3 regions of the Cytobacillus sp. FSL H8-0458 genome follow, and region 2 is predicted to be linked to each of the others. Evidence: a T-box and tRNA genes for the amino acid it is inferred to sense, from the RefSeq annotation. Region 2 holds a T-box; the other regions hold tRNA genes.
What was found. A T-box is a leader RNA that pairs with one kind of tRNA and senses whether it is charged. The one in region 2 lies ahead of pheS (phenylalanine--tRNA ligase subunit alpha), so its partner is inferred to be a tRNA-Phe.

Region 1 (6,558 bases), on a different contig from region 2:
ACTGCCCGAGCTCATTCCCCATGAAAAGAAGCTTTTTGCCGGGATGGGCAATCATATAGCCTAGCAGGAGCCTGTATTGGGCAAACTTTTGCCAGTAATCTCCCGGCATTTTATCCAGCAGCGATTTTTTTCCATGGACAACTTCATCATGTGAAAAAGGCAGTATGAAGTTCTCTGTAAAAGCATACAAGAGTGAAAATGTCATTTTCCCATGGACACCAGATCGCCTCTCGGGCTCTGTTTCCATATATGTAAGAACGTCATTCATCCAGCCCATATTCCATTTATAATGAAAACCCAGCCCTCCATAATGAACTGGTGCGGTCACTTGCGGCCAATCTGTTGAATCCTCTGCCATCATGAGAAAGGAGGAATCATATTGTGACACCACTTTATTGAGGTTTTGCAGAAAACGGGTACCAAACGGATTTTCTGTTTTTCCATCCCGGTTCGGCCAATAGATCATATTAGCGACCGCATCAACCCGGAAGCCGTCAATATGGTATTTCTCCATCCAAAAAACAGCATTGGAAATAAGAAAGCTCTGCACTTCATTTTTGCCGAGATCAAAATTGGCGGTGCCCCATACCCGGTTCTCTCTGTCGCCTTCTGTTTCATACTCATACAAATACGAACCATCAAACTGATGAAGGCCATGGGCATCTTTGCAGAAGTGCCCCGGCACCCAGTCCAGTATCACCCCAACACCATGCTGGTGGCATTGATCAACAAAATACATAAAATCATGCGGACTGCCATAACGGCTGGTAACAGAGTAATAACCTGTTCCCTGATAGCCCCAGGAAGCGTCGAGCGGATGCTCAATTAGAGGAAGCAATTCTATATGCGTAAACCCATGCTCCACCACATAAGGTATTAATTCATCTGCAAGCTCCCGGTAGGTATACAGACTTCCAGATTCTTTTTGTTTCCACGAACCCAGATGGACCTCATAAATGACTGCAGGCTCCGTAAAAATAGGCTTCTTTTCTTTTTTTTGCATCCATTTGCTGTCATTCCACTGATACCCGTCCAGCGAATATACTTTAGAAGCTGTATTCGGCCTGACTTCTGAAAAAAAGCTATAAGGATCTGCCTTTAATAGCATATCTCCTCTCTTTGTTGTAATTTCATACTTATACAAGGCACCCTCCATGTTTCCATCCAGCTGAATAATCCAGACACCTTCATTATTCACTCTATGTAAGGTATAGCCTTCTCCATTCCAATCATTAAAATCACCGACTAGTCTGATAATTTCAGCATTCGGTGCCCACACACAAAAACGGGTAATCACTGATTCTCCGTTTGAAACTACATGTGCACCAAATAACTGGTGACTCTCATAAAGTGTACCTTCATGGAACAAATGCAACTGATAATCGGTTGGAAACAAAATATCCACTACCATCCTTCTCCACACCCAGTCTCGTTTCTTTTGACTTTCCTGTTATATTCGCTGAACCTGAGAAAAGTCCTTGTAAAAGTTTTTTTAATTTTATGACAACAATGTTCATATTCTGCTAATAACCGATAGCATTTTGCCTATTTTAACAGGTTTCGCATAATCTCCGGTAAACTTAGACAAAATAAAACAAAATATGCAAGCGAAAAATGAAAGGAGAATAATATTTTGGGCAATAAAGAAGAGGAGATTTTATTGAATGAGGCATCCAAAAAGGAAATAAGGATTCCGCTATTTGAAGCACCGGATGGAAAGATTATGGCCACTGGTGATATGTTTAGGGGCCCCTATACGGGAATATCTTCTGATATCGATCTGAATAATCCCGGCAATAAATTAAGCAGGGATGAAGAGAAATTTGATTAAATAGGAGCGGAAATGAACCGTAAAAGGGAGTTATACAAGGACAACAAAAAAGCTGCCAACAAATTGTTGACAGCTTTTTTGTATGACCCCTACGGGATTCGAACCCGTGTTACCGCCGTGAAAGGGCGGTGTCTTAACCGCTTGACCAAGGGGCCAATATGGCGGAGAAGGAGGGATTTGAACCCTCGCGCCGGTTACCCGACCTACACCCTTAGCAGGGGCGCCTCTTCAGCCACTTGAGTACTTCCCCATATATGGCTCCGCAGGTAGGATTCGAACCTACGACCGTTCGGTTAACAGCCGAATGCTCTACCACTGAGCTACTACGGAACAATAATTAAAATGGTGGGCCTAAATGGACTCGAACCATCGACCTCACGCTTATCAGGCGTGCGCTCTAACCAGCTGAGCTATAGGCCCATATGTGTTGGAGCGGGTGAAGGGAATCGAACCCTCATCATCAGCTTGGAAGGCTGAGGTTTTACCACTAAACTACACCCGCGTAAGATTCTAAATGGTGGCTCAGGACGGAATCGAACCGCCGACACAAGGATTTTCAGTCCTTTGCTCTACCGACTGAGCTACTGAGCCATATAAATTTATTAATCCTAAAGCTTGAAACATGTGCTTCAAAGTCCTGCGTTCTTTGTCGCAGATTTTAAAAGCATGCTATTCGATGATGTTAAGCTTCGCAGCTGCATTCTTTTAAAATCCTCTACCGACTGAGCTACTGAGCCACATTCTATATTTTTTTGTAAAAATGGCGGTCCGGACGGGACTCGAACCCGCGACCTCCTGCGTGACAGGCAGGCATTCTAACCAACTGAACTACCGGACCAGATTGCGGGGGCAGGATTTGAACCTGCGACCTTCGGGTTATGAGCCCGACGAGCTACCGGACTGCTCCACCCCGCGACAATATTATTAAAATAAAATATGGAGGAGGAAAGGGGATTCGAACCCCTGCGCGGTTTGACCCGCCTGTCGGTTTTCAAGACCGATCCCTTCAGCCGGACTTGGGTATTCCTCCGTATAAGAAAAGTGGTGGACCTTGTAGGACTCGAACCTACGACCGGACGGTTATGAGCCGTCTGCTCTAACCAGCTGAGCTAAAGGTCCAGCATCGTTTAATTAAATGGTAGCGGCGGAGGGGATCGAACCCCCGACCTCACGGGTATGAACCGTACGCTCTAGCCAGCTGAGCTACACCGCCAAAATAGTAAATATAATTATGGTGGAGCCTAGCGGGATCGAACCGCTGACCTCCTGCGTGCAAAGCAGGCGCTCTCCCAGCTGAGCTAAGGCCCCAAAGATTAATGGTCGGGAAGACAGGATTCGAACCTGCGACCCCTTGGTCCCAAACCAAGTGCTCTACCAAGCTGAGCTACTCCCCGTTAATATGGCGCGCCCGAGAGGAGTCGAACCCCTAACCTTTTGATCCGTAGTCAAACGCTCTATCCAATTGAGCTACGGGCGCAATATTAAATTCTACTGGTGCCGAGGACCGGAATCGAACCGGTACGGTAGTCACCTACCGCAGGATTTTAAGTCCTGTGCGTCTGCCAGTTCCGCCACCCCGGCAATAAATGGAGCGGAAGACGGGATTCGAACCCGCGACCCCCACCTTGGCAAGGTGATGTTCTACCACTGAACTACTTCCGCATAAATAATGGTGCGGGTGAAGGGAGTCGAACCCCCACGCCTTGCGGCGCCAGATCCTAAGTCTGGTGCGTCTGCCAATTCCGCCACACCCGCAATATGAAATTAAAAATGGTGAGCCATGAAGGACTCGAACCTTCGACCCTCTGATTAAAAGTCAGATGCTCTACCGACTGAGCTAATGGCTCATATTCTATAAAAAGAACTGAAGTGGTGCCGGCGAGAGGACTTGAACCCCCAACCTACTGATTACAAGTCAGTTGCTCTACCAATTGAGCTACACCGGCAGCTTGTACATTTAAATTAATGGTGGAGGATGACGGGATCGAACCGCCGACCCTCTGCTTGTAAGGCAGATGCTCTCCCAGCTGAGCTAATCCTCCATTATTAATTGCCCGGCAGCGTCCTACTCTCACAAGGGGACAGCCCCTAACTACCATCGGCGCTGAGAAGCTTAACTTCCGTGTTCGGTATGGGAACGGGTGTGACCTTCTCGCTATCGCCACCAGACTATTTTTCAAAGACAAGTTTTATTATACCGTCTTTTCAGGATTTTTCAAGAGGAAATTTCATTTTTTCATTCCCTCAAAACTAGATAATGTATGAAGAAGCATTTGCCGAGTATTCACCAATGACTTGTCTAGCTTCGGCTCCTAACTTCTCGGCTGTTTCGATCCGTCCCTCCAAATCCCAAAACCAGGATTTGAATGGCCGGCTCTCCAACGTCTCTCGAAGTTGAACAGTCGCCTCCGCTTTTCGTTTTGGTTAAGTCCTCGATCGATTAGTATCAGTCAGCTCCACATGTCGCCACGCTTCCACCTCTGACCTATCAACCTGATCATCTTTCAGGGATCTTACTAGCTTGACGCTATGGGAAATCTCATCTCGAGGGGGGCTTCATGCTTAGATGCTTTCAGCACTTATCCCTTCCGCACATAGCTACCCAGCGATGCCTTTGGCAAGACAACTGGTACACCAGCGGTGCGTCCATCCCGGTCCTCTCGTACTAAGGACAGCTCCTCTCAAATTTCCTGCGCCCACGACGGATAGGGACCGAACTGTCTCACGACGTTCTGAACCCAGCTCGCGTACCGCTTTAATGGGCGAACAGCCCAACCCTTGGGACCGACTACAGCCCCAGGATGCGATGAGCCGACATCGAGGTGCCAAACCTCCCCGTCGATGTGGACTCTTGGGGGAGATAAGCCTGTTATCCCCGGGGTAGCTTTTATCCGTTGAGCGATGGCCCTTCCATGCGGAACCACCGGATCACTAAGCCCGACTTTCGTCCCTGCTCGACTTGTAGGTCTCGCAGTCAAGCTCCCTTGTGCCTTTACACTCTGCGAATGATTTCCAACCATTCTGAGGGAACCTTTGGGCGCCTCCGTTACTTTTTAGGAGGCGACCGCCCCAGTCAAACTGCCCACCTGACACTGTCTCCCGCCCCGATCAGGGGCGCGGGTTAGAATTTCAATACAGCCAGGGTAGTATCCCACCGACGCCTCCACCGAAGCTGGCGCTCCGGCTTCTCAGGCTCCTACCTATCCTGTACAAGCTGTACCAAAATTCAATATCAGGCTACAGTAAAGCTCCACGGGGTCTTTCCGTCCTGTCGCGGGTAACCTGCATCTTCACAGGTACTATAATTTCACCGAGTCTCTCGTTGAGACAGTGCCCAGATCGTTACGCCTTTCGTGCGGGTCGGAACTTACCCGACAAGGAATTTCGCTACCTTAGGACCGTTATAGTTACGGCCGCCGTTTACTGGGGCTTCGATTCAAAGCTTCGCTTGCGCTAACCTCTCCTCTTAACCTTCCAGCACCGGGCAGGCGTCAGCCCCTATACTTCGCCTTGCGGCTTCGCAGAGACCTGTGTTTTTGCTAAACAGTCGCCTGGGCCTATTCACTGCGGCTCATCAGGGCTATTCACCCTAATGAGCACCCCTTCTCCCGAAGTTACGGGGTCATTTTGCCGAGTTCCTTAACGAGAGTTCTCTCGCTCACCTTAGGATTCTCTCCTCGCCTACCTGTGTCGGTTTGCGGTACGGGCACCTTTTCCCTCGCTAGAGGCTTTTCTTGGCAGTGTGGAATCAGGAACTTCGGTACTAAATTTCCCTCGCCGTCACAGCTCAGCCTGTGTGGTAACGGGATTTGCCTCGTTACCGGCCTAACTGCTTGGACGCGCTAATCCAGCAGCGCGCTTACCCTATCCTCCTGCGTCCCCCCATTGCTCAAACGGTAAAGAGGTGGTACAGGAATATCAACCTGTTGTCCATCGCCTACGCTTTTCAGCCTCGGCTTAGGTCCCGACTAACCCTGAGCGGACGAGCCTTCCTCAGGAAACCTTAGGCATTCGGTGGATGGGATTCTCACCCATCTTTCGCTACTCATACCGGCATTCTCACTTCTAAGCGCTCCACCAGTCCTTGCGGTCTGGCTTCAACGCCCTTAGAACGCTCTCCTACCACTGACATCGAAAGATGTCAATCCACAGCTTCGGTGATACGTTTAGCCCCGGTACATTTTCGGCGCGGAGTCACTCGACCAGTGAGCTATTACGCACTCTTTAAATGGTGGCTGCTTCTAAGCCAACATCCTGGTTGTCTAAGCAACTCCACATCCTTTTCCACTTAACGTATACTTTGGGACCTTAGCTGGTGGTCTGGGCTGTTTCCCTCTTGACTACGGATCTTATCACTCGCAGTCTGACTCCCATGGATAAGTCTTTGGCATTCGGAGTTTGTCTGAATTCGGTAACCCGATGGGGGCCCCTAGTCCAAACAGTGCTCTACCTCCAAGACTCTTACTACATGAGGCTAGCCCTAAAGCTATTTCGGAGAGAACCAGCTATCTCCAGGTTCGATTGGAATTTCTCCGCTACCCACACCTCATCCCCGCACTTTTCAACGTGCGTGGGTTCGGGCCTCCATCCAGTGTTACCTGGACTTCACCCTGGACATGGGTAGATCACCTGGTTTCGGGTCTACGACCACATACTCATTCGCCCTATTCAGACTCGCTTTCGCTGCGGCTCCGTCTTATCAACTTAACCTCGCATGTAATCGTAAC
Region 2 (6,558 bases):
CTCCCTTACCATCCCTTTAAGGGCCGATGCATTGTGCGGCCAGATGAAAATGGAGACCACATCAAAAGCATTATCAGTGGTACCCAAATACTTTTCGCCTTCAAATAAAACCCCTTTATACGTAATCAGGAAGTTCTTCCTGACATTTTCCTGGTCATCCCAAAAATAATATCGTTTCTGTTCGTGGGCAAGCTCTAGCTTTCTCTTGGAATTGAGAAGATATTTTACCGCGGTGTATATAAGAAATAGAATCAGAGCAAACAATAGCATACGCAGGAGCCACATAGTAACCAGCCCTCCATTATTATTTTCCTTACTATACGGGTGAGATTTAAAAAAGTTTCAACTTTTTTGCGATTTGTTATAATTTTTTTGATGGGCATTATAATGGAAGTTAATCTTTAATTTTATATAGGACGGTGGAAAATGAATTATCAGCAATTATTCCAAATGCAAAAAGGGCTGGACAGCCATATAGAATCAAACCATGGTTTAGAGGAAGAAGATTTATTTGAGCGTAAGATACTCGCGCTGCTTGTCGAATTGGGAGAGCTTGCTAATGAGACAAGATGCTTTAAGTTCTGGAGCCTTAAGCCTTCCTCCCCTCAGGAAACAGTATTGGAAGAGTTTGTAGACGGTATACATTTTATTTTATCGCTTGGAATTGAATGCGGATTTGACGGGGAAAAGGACTTTGCTGCTATGTTGGAAAAGGCGGCTTCAGTGAATGGCCAGTTCTTGTCTGTTTATGAAGCTATCGGAAAGTTTCGGACCAGCCGTACTTTAATGGATTATAAAGAGCTTATTGCAGCCTACTTACATCTTGGGGAAATGCTTGGATTTAACTCTTCGCATATAGAAAAAGCATATATAGACAAAAATGAAGTAAATTATAAAAGGCAGGCCGAAGGATACTAAATACTTTTTCCGCCTTCAGCCTTAGGGATTATCCGTCTGATAATTCTTTATATTGAATCCGATGTTCGGTATAATATGATTAAATATATATTAAGGGAGTCGAAATGATGGCTAAATTAGATGAAACGTTAACGATGCTTAAAGACTTAACAGATGCGAAAGGAATACCGGGAAATGAGCGTGAACCTCGCGATGTTATGAAAAAATACATAACAGCATATGCTGATGAAGTGACAACAGATGGACTGGGGAGCCTCATTGCTAAAAAAAACGGCAAAGAAGGCGGCCCGAAGATCATGGTAGCCGGCCACTTGGATGAAGTAGGATTTATGGTAACAAACATTGATGATAAAGGTTTCATCCGCTTCCAGACAGTTGGCGGCTGGTGGTCGCAGGTTATGCTGGCACAGCGCGTGACGATTGTAACGTCCAAAGGAGATGTTACCGGGGTAATTGGTTCAAAACCGCCGCATATCTTATCACCGGATGCGCGCAAAAAGCCTGTTGAGATTAAAGACATGTTCATTGATATTGGTGCCTCAAGTCGTGAAGAAGCAAAAGAATGGGGAGTAAAACCTGGTGACATGGTGGTTCCATATTTCGAATTCACGGTTATGAATAATGAAAAGATGCTTTTGGCGAAAGCCTGGGATAACCGCATTGGCTGTGCAATTGCCATAGATGTGCTAAAAGAATTAAAAGATGCTGAACATCCAAATGAAGTTTATGGTGTAGGAACGGTACAGGAAGAGGTTGGTCTTCGCGGAGCCCGAACATCTGCGCAAAAAATCGAGCCGGATATCGCATTTGGCGTAGATGTTGGAATCGCAGGCGATACACCGGGGATTTCTGAAAAAGAGGCCATGAGCAAAATGGGCAAAGGGCCGCAAATCATCCTTTATGATGCATCAATGGTCTCTCACAAAGGCCTGCGTGACCTTGTAACAGACACTGCAGATGAACTGAATATCCCTTATCAATTTGATGCCATCGCTGGCGGAGGAACAGATTCAGGAGCCATTCATGTTACACATAATGGAGTACCATCCCTTTCAATCACCATTGCAACACGGTATATCCATTCCCATGCAGCAATGCTTCACCGCGATGACTATGAAAATGCAGTTAAGCTGATTGCTGAAGTGATTAAGAAGCTTGACAGGGAAACAGTTGATAAGATTACATTTGAATAAAATGAAAAAACTCCGGCTCTTTCCGGAGTTTTTTCCGTTTTATCGCAGTCTAACGGGCAGTAAGACCCCCACTTCAAAACTCAGAGAAATCAAAGGAGGATAAGTGGGGGTCAAACTGCCCGTAAAGGCCCGATTGGTGAGATACAGTGAAACTTGCCGACGCGCAGGCAGAGGCTTAGTTGAACCAATCGGGTTCGTAGTGTCGATTGATCGAAGCGCTAGCGGAGATCTTAGCGACACTAGAACGCGACTAACAATCAGTGGGGGATAAGGAAAACCCCCACTGATTGAAGTTTCACTTTATTTAAGACTGCTCTCCAAAGTTTGAAGCATTTCCAGCTTGTCTTCTTCAGAGGAGTTTTTCCAGATTACCTCAAATAATACACCTAAGCCAGGCAGCATTTTTTCTTCCCCATTTTGAATGGCATCCACGATTGTATCTTTCAGTTCATCTTGAGAGTTGCCTGATACATTGTGTAAAATGGCATTGCGCAGGTTTAAATTCACCTTAATGCACTCCTTCCAGATTTAATTCGTTATTATCTTCTCTAATTTTGCTTTTATTATGTATTTCAAATAAGCTATAATGAAAAAACTGTACAGAAAAATTCCGGTTTTACGGGATTTTCTTTAAAAGGAGAGACCGTGTTGAAGCATATACAATCTGCAAAAAACCCAAAAGTTAAAGAATGGAAAAAACTTCTGGCCAGAAAAGAGCGTGACAAAACAGAAACCTTTTTAGTTGAAGGTTTTCATCTGGTGGAAGAAGCACTTAAAGCCAATCAAATAGCAGAAATAATCATTAATGAAAATAAAAATATGCCTCCCGGCTTGGATTATGGCGACATCCCTGTAACAATGGTTACAGATGAAATCATCGGGCTGCTGGCGGATACCGAAACACCACAGGGAATTTTTGCTGTCTGCAGCCAAGAACCATCCACCGAGGAAGTGAAAGGAAAACGGTTTTTATTAGTTGATGCCGTCCAGGATCCTGGCAATCTGGGTACGATGATCAGGACGGCAGATGCTGCTGGCATCGATGCCGTTATTGTGGGTGAAGGCAGCGTTGACGCATATAACCCGAAGGTGCTTAGATCTGCACAGGGCAGCCACTTTCATTTGCCGGTTTTAAGAGGAAACCTTTCTGACTGGATCGTAAGACTGAAAGAAAGTAATGTACCTGTCTATGGAACAGCTTTGGAAAATGCCCGGGAATACACACAATTTGAGTCCTCTGATTCCTTCGCACTGCTCGTTGGAAATGAAGGGAACGGGGTGAATAAAGAACTCCTGGCTAATACAGCAGCAAATCTTTATATACCGATTTTCGGGAAAAGCGAATCACTTAATGTGGCTGTGGCGGCCGGAATTCTTCTTTACCATCTAAGAAAATAGAAAATGGGCGCCAATTTTATGAAAACCGTTTGAAACAGCCTCAAGAATGTAATATAATTAACAGCAAAATTATAATAACAAAACGATGACGGAGACCAGTACCTTGCAGTCAGCCTTTTCAGGGAGAAAATGCCTAAGACTGAAAGCATTTTTACAGGAAATGCAAGAGAAGTTTCACCTCCTGAGTTGGCATCGGGACCATTGAAAAGTAATGTTGAGCTCTGCTTAGCGAGCCGCTTCCGCTTTTTGATGTAAAGATGTACCGGCATAAGCCGTTATCCCAATGAAGTGAACACGTGCATGAAGTACATATATGTGTTAAAAAGGGTGGTACCGCGAAACCTCGTCCCTTTATGGGGATAGAGGTTTTTTATTTTGGCCAAAAAAGTAAAAGTATTAATTTCAAGGAGGATTTTCAGATGCAAGAGCGTTTAAAGGAACTGCAAACTGAAGCGTTAGAAAAGATCAGCACAGCAGCTGATTTGAAAGAGCTAAATGATATCCGTGTATCCTATTTAGGCAAAAAAGGCCCGATTACTGAAGTGCTTAAAGGAATGGGGAAATTGTCTGCGGAAGAGCGTCCAAAAATGGGAGCCCTTGCGAATGAAGTGCGGGACAGCATTGCTGCCGGAATTGAGGAAAAGCAAAAGCATCTGGAGGAAGCGGCTGTTCAGGAAAAACTGGCTGCCGAAAAAATTGATGTCACTCTTCCAGGAAGACCTGTTAAATCAGGAAATCACCATCCGCTGACGCGAATTATTGAAGAAATCGAAGATTTGTTCATTGGAATGGGTTATACAGTAGCTGAAGGCCCTGAAGTTGAAAAAGATTATTATAATTTTGAAGCATTGAATCTTCCTAAAGGCCATCCTGCCCGGGATATGCAGGATTCCTTCTATATTACAGAAGACATTCTCCTTCGAACCCATACTTCGCCGGTACAGGCAAGAACAATGGAGAAGCATGAAGGCAAGGGACCAGTTAAAATCATCTGCCCGGGTAAAGTATATCGCCGTGATAATGACGACGCTACACACTCCCACCAGTTCATGCAAATAGAGGGACTTGTTGTAGATGAAAATATCCGCATGACTGATTTAAAAGGAACATTGGAGGTCTTTGCAAAGAAAATGTTCGGTGATGACAGGGAAATCCGTCTTCGCCCAAGTTTCTTCCCGTTTACAGAGCCATCTGTGGAAATGGATATTTCCTGTAAAATTTGCGGCGGAAAAGGCTGCAGCGTATGTAAAGGCACTGGCTGGATTGAAATTCTTGGTGCAGGAATGGTTCATCCAAATGTTCTTGAGATGGCAGGCTTCGATTCTAAGAAATACACAGGCTTTGCATTCGGAATGGGTCCTGAGCGAATTGCCATGCTGAAGTATGGAGTAGATGATATTCGTCACTTCTACACAAATGATGTGCGTTTCTTGAAGCAATTTTCAATTCATGAATAATTAGAAAGCCCGGATCTAGGGATTAACTAAGGAGGATCACAAATGTTCGTTTCATATAAATGGCTGCAGGAATATGTTGATTTATCAGGCGTTACACCTGCAGAGCTTGCAGAAAAGATTACTAAAAGCGGTATTGAAGTTGAAGGCGTAGAGGTTTTGAATGAAGGCATCAAAGGTGTTGTTGTAGGGCATGTCCTTGAAAGGGAACAGCACCCAAATGCTGATAAACTGAATAAATGTTTAGTCGATACAGGGGCTGGTGAGCCTGTACAGATCATATGCGGTGCCCCGAATGTGGATAAGGGACAGAAAGTGGCCGTGGCTACAGTAGGAGCTGTGCTTCCAGGCAATTTTAAAATAAAGCGTGCCAAGCTTCGCGGTGAAGAATCGAATGGTATGATCTGTTCGCTTCAAGAGCTCGGCATTGAAAGCAAGCTGATTGCAAAGGAATACTCTGAAGGCATTTATGTTTTTCCTAATGATACAGAGGTTGGCCAGGATGCTCTTGAACAGCTTAATCGTGACGACCAGATTCTGGAGCTTGGATTGACTCCGAACCGCTCTGACTGCTTAAGCATGCTGGGTGTTGCATATGAAGTGGCAGCTATTTTAGGAAGGGAAGTAAAGCTTCCTGAGCCGCAGGCTGATTCTATTTCTGAAAAAGCTTCTGATTATATTGAAGTTCAGGTGGACGCAAAAGAAGATAATCCTCTTTACGTTGCGAAGGTTGTAAAAAATGTAAAGGTTGGCCCATCTCCGGTATGGATGCAGGCGCGTTTAATGGCAGCAGGCATTCGTCCTCACAATAACGTGGTGGATATCACAAACTATATTTTGCTTGAATACGGCCAGCCGCTGCATGCTTTCGATTATGACCGGCTGGGATCAAAGCAAATCCTTGTCCGCAGAGCAAATGATGGCGAAGTGATTATCACTCTTGATGATGCAAAGCGTAAGTTAACATCAGATCATCTTTTAATAACAAATGGGACAGAGCCAATTGCACTTGCGGGTGTCATGGGCGGGGCCAATTCTGAAGTACAGTCGGACACAAAAAATGTACTTATCGAATCAGCGTATTTTAAAGGGGCAACGGTTAGAAAAGCTTCAAAAGACCATGGATTAAGAAGCGAAGCAAGTGCACGCTTTGAAAAAGGTGTGGATCCAAACAGAGTTAGAGCTGCTGGGGAAAGAGCTGTTCAATTGCTTGCACAATATGCGGGCGGGGAAGTGCTTGAAGGTTCTGCGGAAGCAGATGCACTGCAAGTGGAGCCTGCTGTTGTGTCTGTAACGCTTGAAAAAATCAATCGTGTCCTTGGCACGAAATTATCCATGAAAGAAGTAGAGGATATTTTTGCCCGACTTCAATTTGCAACGAATACTGATAACGATACAATTACAGTTACAGTTCCAACTCGCAGAGGCGACATCACGATTGAAGAAGACCTGATTGAAGAAGTTGGCCGATTATTTGGCTACGATAACCTGGCATCAACTTTACCGGTTGGTTCATCAACACCAGGGCATCTTACTCAATACCAGAACAAACGCAGATTGGTCCGCCGCTGCCTTGAAGGTGCGGGACTTTATCA
Region 3 (6,558 bases), 3.6 Mb from region 2:
AGGTGAAAAGCACCCCGGAAGGGGAGTGAAAGAGATCCTGAAACCGTGTGCCTACAAGTAGTTAGAGCCCGTTAATGGGTGATAGCGTGCCTTTTGTAGAATGAACCGGCGAGTTACGATTACATGCGAGGTTAAGTTGATAAGACGGAGCCGCAGCGAAAGCGAGTCTGAATAGGGCGAATGAGTATGTGGTCGTAGACCCGAAACCAGGTGATCTACCCATGTCCAGGGTGAAGTCCAGGTAACACTGGATGGAGGCCCGAACCCACGCACGTTGAAAAGTGCGGGGATGAGGTGTGGGTAGCGGAGAAATTCCAATCGAACCTGGAGATAGCTGGTTCTCTCCGAAATAGCTTTAGGGCTAGCCTCATGTAGTAAGAGTCTTGGAGGTAGAGCACTGTTTGGACTAGGGGCCCCCATCGGGTTACCGAATTCAGACAAACTCCGAATGCCAAAGACTTATCCATGGGAGTCAGACTGCGAGTGATAAGATCCGTAGTCAAGAGGGAAACAGCCCAGACCACCAGCTAAGGTCCCAAAGTATACGTTAAGTGGAAAAGGATGTGGAGTTGCTTAGACAACCAGGATGTTGGCTTAGAAGCAGCCACCATTTAAAGAGTGCGTAATAGCTCACTGGTCGAGTGACTCCGCGCCGAAAATGTACCGGGGCTAAACGTATCACCGAAGCTGTGGATTGACATCTTTCGATGTCAGTGGTAGGAGAGCGTTCTAAGGGCGTTGAAGCCAGACCGCAAGGACTGGTGGAGCGCTTAGAAGTGAGAATGCCGGTATGAGTAGCGAAAGATGGGTGAGAATCCCATCCACCGAATGCCTAAGGTTTCCTGAGGAAGGCTCGTCCGCTCAGGGTTAGTCGGGACCTAAGCCGAGGCTGAAAAGCGTAGGCGATGGACAACAGGTTGATATTCCTGTACCACCTCTTTACCGTTTGAGCAATGGGGGGACGCAGGAGGATAGGGTAAGCGCGCTGCTGGATTAGCGCGTCCAAGCAGTTAGGCCGGTAACGAGGCAAATCCCGTTACCACACAGGCTGAGCTGTGACGGCGAGGGAAATTTAGTACCGAAGTTCCTGATTCCACACTGCCAAGAAAAGCCTCTAGCGAGGGAAAAGGTGCCCGTACCGCAAACCGACACAGGTAGGCGAGGAGAGAATCCTAAGGTGAGCGAGAGAACTCTCGTTAAGGAACTCGGCAAAATGACCCCGTAACTTCGGGAGAAGGGGTGCTCATTAGGGTGAATAGCCCTGATGAGCCGCAGTGAATAGGCCCAGGCGACTGTTTAGCAAAAACACAGGTCTCTGCGAAGCCGCAAGGCGAAGTATAGGGGCTGACGCCTGCCCGGTGCTGGAAGGTTAAGAGGAGAGGTTAGCGCAAGCGAAGCTTTGAATCGAAGCCCCAGTAAACGGCGGCCGTAACTATAACGGTCCTAAGGTAGCGAAATTCCTTGTCGGGTAAGTTCCGACCCGCACGAAAGGCGTAACGATCTGGGCACTGTCTCAACGAGAGACTCGGTGAAATTATAGTACCTGTGAAGATGCAGGTTACCCGCGACAGGACGGAAAGACCCCGTGGAGCTTTACTGTAGCCTGATATTGAATTTTGGTACAGCTTGTACAGGATAGGTAGGAGCCTGAGAAGCCGGAGCGCCAGCTTCGGTGGAGGCGTCGGTGGGATACTACCCTGGCTGTATTGAAATTCTAACCCGCGCCCCTGATCGGGGCGGGAGACAGTGTCAGGTGGGCAGTTTGACTGGGGCGGTCGCCTCCTAAAAAGTAACGGAGGCGCCCAAAGGTTCCCTCAGAATGGTTGGAAATCATTCGCAGAGTGTAAAGGCACAAGGGAGCTTGACTGCGAGACCTACAAGTCGAGCAGGGACGAAAGTCGGGCTTAGTGATCCGGTGGTTCCGCATGGAAGGGCCATCGCTCAACGGATAAAAGCTACCCCGGGGATAACAGGCTTATCTCCCCCAAGAGTCCACATCGACGGGGAGGTTTGGCACCTCGATGTCGGCTCATCGCATCCTGGGGCTGTAGTCGGTCCCAAGGGTTGGGCTGTTCGCCCATTAAAGCGGTACGCGAGCTGGGTTCAGAACGTCGTGAGACAGTTCGGTCCCTATCCGTCGTGGGCGCAGGAAATTTGAGAGGAGCTGTCCTTAGTACGAGAGGACCGGGATGGACGCACCGCTGGTGTACCAGTTGTCTTGCCAAAGGCATCGCTGGGTAGCTATGTGCGGAAGGGATAAGTGCTGAAAGCATCTAAGCATGAAGCCCCCCTCGAGATGAGATTTCCCATAGCGTCAAGCTAGTAAGATCCCTGAAAGATGATCAGGTTGATAGGTCAGAGGTGGAAGCGTGGCGACATGTGGAGCTGACTGATACTAATCGATCGAGGACTTAACCAAGTCATATTGGTAATTACTCGGCAAATGCTTCTTCATACATTATCTAGTTTTGAGGGAACGAAGTTTCTTCAACCAAATAGTCCGGTGGCGATAGCGAGAAGGTCACACCCGTTCCCATACCGAACACGGAAGTTAAGCTTCTCAGCGCCGATGGTAGTTGGGGGCTGTCCCCCTGTGAGAGTAGGACGCTGCCGGGCAACCCTGATTGGGTAATTTTATTTGGCCCCTTGGTCAAGCGGTTAAGACACCGCCCTTTCACGGCGGTAACACGGGTTCGAATCCCGTAGGGGTCACCATATTTTGGAGGATTAGCTCAGCTGGGAGAGCATCTGCCTTACAAGCAGAGGGTCGGCGGTTCGATCCCGTCATCCTCCACCATATCTTTAGTACGGGCCATTAGCTCAGTCGGTAGAGCAGATTGCAGCATCAGTGAGATTCTTCACCCGAATAGCAATCTGTGACAAAGCACGCAGGGCTTTGGAACATCTGACCTAGCACTTTCAGGCTTTAGGCAGCAGAATATTAATACGAGCCATTAGCTCAGTCGGTAGAGCATCTGACTTTTAATCAGAGGGTCGAAGGTTCGAGTCCTTCATGGCTCACCATTTTTAATTTCATATTGCGGGTGTGGCGGAATTGGCAGACGCACCAGACTTAGGATCTGGCGCCGCAAGGCGTGGGGGTTCGACTCCCTTCACCCGCACCATTTTAAGCGGAAGTAGTTCAGTGGTAGAACATCACCTTGCCAAGGTGGGGGTCGCGGGTTCGAATCCCGTCTTCCGCTCCATTATTTTGCGCCCGTAGCTCAATTGGATAGAGCGTTTGACTACGGATCAAAAGGTTAGGGGTTCGACTCCTCTCGGGCGCGCCATATTACGGGGAGTAGCTCAGCTTGGTAGAGCACTTGGTTTGGGACCAAGGGGTCGCAGGTTCGAATCCTGTCTTCCCGACCAGCGACACTTCTTTTACTTGGGGCCTTAGCTCAGCTGGGAGAGCGCCTGCTTTGCACGCAGGAGGTCAGCGGTTCGATCCCGCTAGGCTCCACCATGAATATATAATCATTTCGGCGGTGTAGCTCAGCTGGCTAGAGCGTACGGTTCATACCCGTGAGGTCGGGGGTTCGATCCCCTCCGCCGCTACCAATATGATTATTTTTTACAACATCGGAGGAATACCCAAGTCCGGCTGAAGGGATCGGTCTTGAAAACCGACAGGCGGGTCAAACCGCGCAGGGGTTCGAATCCCCTTTCCTCCTCCATATCTTATTTTAATAATATTATCGCGGGGTGGAGCACGACCGAATAATCTGCGAGGGAATTACTTCAGCGCACCGATTGAGCTGCTGCTTGAATAATCTTTCTGAAATCGGGGCGGTACTTCATTGATTAAACTGCGATGTAATGCTTGATGTGAGCATAGAAAAATCACATAAATAATATTATCGCGGGGTGGAGCAGTCCGGTAGCTCGTCGGGCTCATAACCCGAAGGTCGCAGGTTCAAATCCTGCCCCCGCAATCTGGTCCGGTAGTTCAGTTGGTTAGAATGCCTGCCTGTCACGCAGGAGGTCGCGGGTTCGAGTCCCGTCCGGACCGCCATTATTTATAATCTTAATAATATATGGCTCAGTAGCTCAGTCGGTAGAGGATTTTAAAAGAATGCAGCTGCGAAGCTTTTACATCATCGAATAGTATGCTTTTAAAATCTGCGACAAAGAACGCAGGACTTTGAAGCACATGTATCAAACTTTAGGATTAATAAATTTATATGGCTCAGTAGCTCAGTCGGTAGAGCAAAGGACTGAAAATCCTTGTGTCGGCGGTTCGATTCCGTCCTGAGCCACCATTTTCTTAGTCTTTACAGACTTGGAGGGGTAGCGAAGTGGCTAAACGCGGCGGACTGTAAATCCGCTCCTTCGGGTTCGGCAGTTCGAATCTGCCCCCCTCCACCATTTATATAGGGGTATAGTTTAATGGTAAAACGAAGGTCTCCAAAACCTTTGATGTGGGTTCGATTCCTACTACCCCTGCCAGTAGGATAGTGGCGGTTGTGGCGAAGTGGTTAACGCATCGGATTGTGGCTCCGACACTCGTGGGTTCGATTCCCATCAATCGCCCCATTATTCTTTTTCTGCATTAATTATTGGGCTATAGCCAAGCGGTAAGGCACCGGACTTTGACTCCGTCACTCGCAGGTTCGAATCCTGCTAGCCCAGCCATTTTTAAGGCAGCATAGCCAAGTGGTAAGGCAGAGGTCTGCAAAACCTCCATCCCCGGTTCAAATCCGGGTGTTGCCTCCAAACAAAAGACAGTATGTTATAAATTAATTTAAATGCGGGTGTAGTTTAGTGGTAAAACCTCAGCCTTCCAAGCTGATGATGAGGGTTCGATTCCCTTCACCCGCTCCAACAACATATGGGCCTATAGCTCAGCTGGTTAGAGCGCACGCCTGATAAGCGTGAGGTCGATGGTTCGAGTCCATTTAGGCCCACCATTATACATACCATTATCAAACTAATTCCAATAGGGATTAGTTTTTTTGTATTTAGAAACTTTTTTAACGGCTGTCTCCAAGAGGAACAGGCTATTTTACTGTAAATGCAGATACCGAATATGGAAGCGGGGAGCTAAGTTGATACTTTGTGAATACTTTGTGAACCGTTATTCTTGCAAGAGCACCATTAGGTGGAAGAAACCCTTGATATTACAGTGTTTTAGCTAAAATTGCAACCCTTTTGCCTTTGAGGAAATATGAAGAAAGTGTGATTCATTTCACTTTTATGAAAACCCTTCTCAACTATGATATAGGTAACAAAGTAAAGGAGCTGATGGAAGGTGGAAACACGAAAAGTGGACCAGAGCAGTTCAAAAGAACATAACTCTCTAAAGGGTACGTTCTTTTCAGTTACAGTTGTAGGGCTTGGGATCTTTGTTACTTATTTAATCTTGTACGGCCTGTACATGGCCAGAATATAGGGGGGATAAACAATGATGCATCGTTCTGAAAAGGTATGGCTTATTTTAAGCTTTGGAATGATTATTGGATTCATGTTAATCGCGGGCTACCAAGCATTCGCCTTTGAAATGGGGCCGCCAAGCTATGGAGAGCGAATTGATCCTCAGAAAGTGGATGAAACAGCACCGTTTGATAAGCCAGGAATTAAGAAAATTGGCGAGAATGAGTATGAAGTAGTTATGACTCTTCAAGTGTTCAGTTTTACTCCTAGTGAGATAGAAGTGCCTGCAGGATCAACAGTTCATTTTACATTGACGTCAAAAGATGTCGTTCACGGGTTCCAGGTTGCGGAAACTAACTTAAATGCTATGGTTGTGCCTGGTTATGTACAAAAAATCACCCAGAAGTTCGATAAGCCAGGTGAATATTTAGTTCTTTGCAATGAGTACTGCGGTGCGGGTCATCAAATGATGAGCACAACCATTACAGTGAAATAAAGGGGGGATAGACAGTGGAAACAGTTATTAAGCAATCAGGAAAAACACAAGTTTTTAAGGATAAAGCAAATAAAGTTATGGGGATTAGCCTCGAGGATGCAAAATTAACGAAATCATATTTATCTGTTGCTTTCTTAGCCATCCTTCTGGGCGGAATACTTGGACTGCTGCAAGGCCTGAACCGGGCTGGAATGCTCGAATTGCCGGCATGGCTGAATTATTATCAGGTTCTCACAGCTCATGGTCTTCTGCTGGTAGTCGTACTGTCGGCGTTCTTCACAATTGGATACTTCTATGCTGGGTTATCCCACACACTGGGCGGCCTGCTTCCTAAGGTCAGAAAGATGGCATGGATTGGTTTCTGGATGAAGATTTTCGGATTTGTCCTAGCGGTGATCCCGATTTTAATGAATGAAGCATCTGTTATGTATACTTTCTATCCGCCAATGGCCGCTTCACCCATTTTCTATATCGGCTTAGTATTTATCGTATTGGGTGTATGGATGTGCGCCTTTGGTGCTTTTATCAATGTGGCAAGCTGGAGAAAGAGAAATCCTGGCCAGCATATCCCGATTTTATCTTTCTTTGCAACAGGCGTATTTGTTCTCTTATTCTTCGGAAGCATACCTGTAGCCATTGAGGTTTTCACTATAATTCCTTGGGCTTTTGGATGGGTGGAGACGATAAAT

Region 1: it encodes a tRNA-Phe, which carries the amino acid that the T-box ahead of pheS (phenylalanine--tRNA ligase subunit alpha) is inferred to sense. The anticodon was not compared.
Region 3: it encodes a tRNA-Phe, which carries the amino acid that the T-box ahead of pheS (phenylalanine--tRNA ligase subunit alpha) is inferred to sense. The anticodon was not compared.

The regions. Positions count from the first base shown of each region.
Region 1 covers NZ_JBBOBR010000005.1:36,248-42,805, forward strand. The annotation lists gene glgB (1,4-alpha-glucan branching enzyme) at 1-1,411, opposite strand, end outside; gene NYE23_RS25105 (hypothetical protein) at 1,634-1,831, shown strand; tRNA gene NYE23_RS25110 (tRNA-Glu) at 1,915-1,986, opposite strand; tRNA gene NYE23_RS25115 (tRNA-Ser) at 1,991-2,081, opposite strand; tRNA gene NYE23_RS25120 (tRNA-Asn) at 2,087-2,161, opposite strand; tRNA gene NYE23_RS25125 (tRNA-Ile) at 2,175-2,251, opposite strand; tRNA gene NYE23_RS25130 (tRNA-Gly) at 2,260-2,333, opposite strand; tRNA gene NYE23_RS25135 (tRNA-Phe) at 2,347-2,422, opposite strand; tRNA gene NYE23_RS25140 (tRNA-Asp) at 2,593-2,669, opposite strand; tRNA gene NYE23_RS25145 (tRNA-Met) at 2,673-2,746, opposite strand; tRNA gene NYE23_RS25150 (tRNA-Ser) at 2,769-2,861, opposite strand; tRNA gene NYE23_RS25155 (tRNA-Ile) at 2,874-2,950, opposite strand; tRNA gene NYE23_RS25160 (tRNA-Met) at 2,968-3,044, opposite strand; tRNA gene NYE23_RS25165 (tRNA-Ala) at 3,064-3,139, opposite strand; tRNA gene NYE23_RS25170 (tRNA-Pro) at 3,149-3,225, opposite strand; tRNA gene NYE23_RS25175 (tRNA-Arg) at 3,232-3,308, opposite strand; tRNA gene NYE23_RS25180 (tRNA-Leu) at 3,324-3,412, opposite strand; tRNA gene NYE23_RS25185 (tRNA-Gly) at 3,419-3,493, opposite strand; tRNA gene NYE23_RS25190 (tRNA-Leu) at 3,502-3,586, opposite strand; tRNA gene NYE23_RS25195 (tRNA-Lys) at 3,603-3,678, opposite strand; tRNA gene NYE23_RS25200 (tRNA-Thr) at 3,702-3,777, opposite strand; tRNA gene NYE23_RS25205 (tRNA-Val) at 3,798-3,873, opposite strand; rRNA gene rrf (5S ribosomal RNA) at 3,884-4,000, opposite strand; rRNA gene NYE23_RS25215 (23S ribosomal RNA) at 4,252-6,558, opposite strand, start outside.
Region 2 covers NZ_JBBOBR010000001.1:153,362-159,919, forward strand. The annotation lists gene NYE23_RS00695 (sigma-w pathway protein ysdB) at 1-285, opposite strand, end outside; gene NYE23_RS00700 (dUTP diphosphatase) at 427-918, shown strand; gene NYE23_RS00705 (M42 family metallopeptidase) at 1,026-2,111, shown strand; gene sspI (small acid-soluble spore protein SspI) at 2,412-2,618, opposite strand; gene NYE23_RS00715 (TrmH family RNA methyltransferase) at 2,760-3,509, shown strand; T-box leader at 3,586-3,863, shown strand; gene pheS (phenylalanine--tRNA ligase subunit alpha) at 3,929-4,966, shown strand; gene pheT (phenylalanine--tRNA ligase subunit beta) at 5,009-6,558, shown strand, end outside.
Region 3 covers NZ_JBBOBR010000001.1:3,703,447-3,710,004, reverse strand. The annotation lists rRNA gene NYE23_RS18605 (23S ribosomal RNA) at 1-2,419, shown strand, start outside; rRNA gene rrf (5S ribosomal RNA) at 2,500-2,616, shown strand; tRNA gene NYE23_RS18595 (tRNA-Glu) at 2,641-2,715, shown strand; tRNA gene NYE23_RS18590 (tRNA-Val) at 2,722-2,797, shown strand; tRNA gene NYE23_RS18585 (tRNA-Lys) at 2,949-3,024, shown strand; tRNA gene NYE23_RS18580 (tRNA-Leu) at 3,041-3,125, shown strand; tRNA gene NYE23_RS18575 (tRNA-Gly) at 3,132-3,206, shown strand; tRNA gene NYE23_RS18570 (tRNA-Arg) at 3,214-3,290, shown strand; tRNA gene NYE23_RS18565 (tRNA-Pro) at 3,296-3,372, shown strand; tRNA gene NYE23_RS18560 (tRNA-Ala) at 3,391-3,466, shown strand; tRNA gene NYE23_RS18555 (tRNA-Met) at 3,485-3,561, shown strand; tRNA gene NYE23_RS18550 (tRNA-Ser) at 3,585-3,677, shown strand; tRNA gene NYE23_RS18545 (tRNA-Met) at 3,862-3,935, shown strand; tRNA gene NYE23_RS18540 (tRNA-Asp) at 3,939-4,015, shown strand; tRNA gene NYE23_RS18535 (tRNA-Phe) at 4,187-4,262, shown strand; tRNA gene NYE23_RS18530 (tRNA-Tyr) at 4,285-4,368, shown strand; tRNA gene NYE23_RS18525 (tRNA-Trp) at 4,376-4,449, shown strand; tRNA gene NYE23_RS18520 (tRNA-His) at 4,461-4,536, shown strand; tRNA gene NYE23_RS18515 (tRNA-Gln) at 4,561-4,635, shown strand; tRNA gene NYE23_RS18510 (tRNA-Cys) at 4,643-4,716, shown strand; tRNA gene NYE23_RS18505 (tRNA-Gly) at 4,751-4,824, shown strand; tRNA gene NYE23_RS18500 (tRNA-Ile) at 4,834-4,910, shown strand; gene NYE23_RS18495 (cytochrome c oxidase subunit 2A) at 5,252-5,392, shown strand; gene NYE23_RS18490 (cytochrome c oxidase subunit II) at 5,405-5,869, shown strand; gene NYE23_RS18485 (cbb3-type cytochrome c oxidase subunit I) at 5,884-6,558, shown strand, end outside.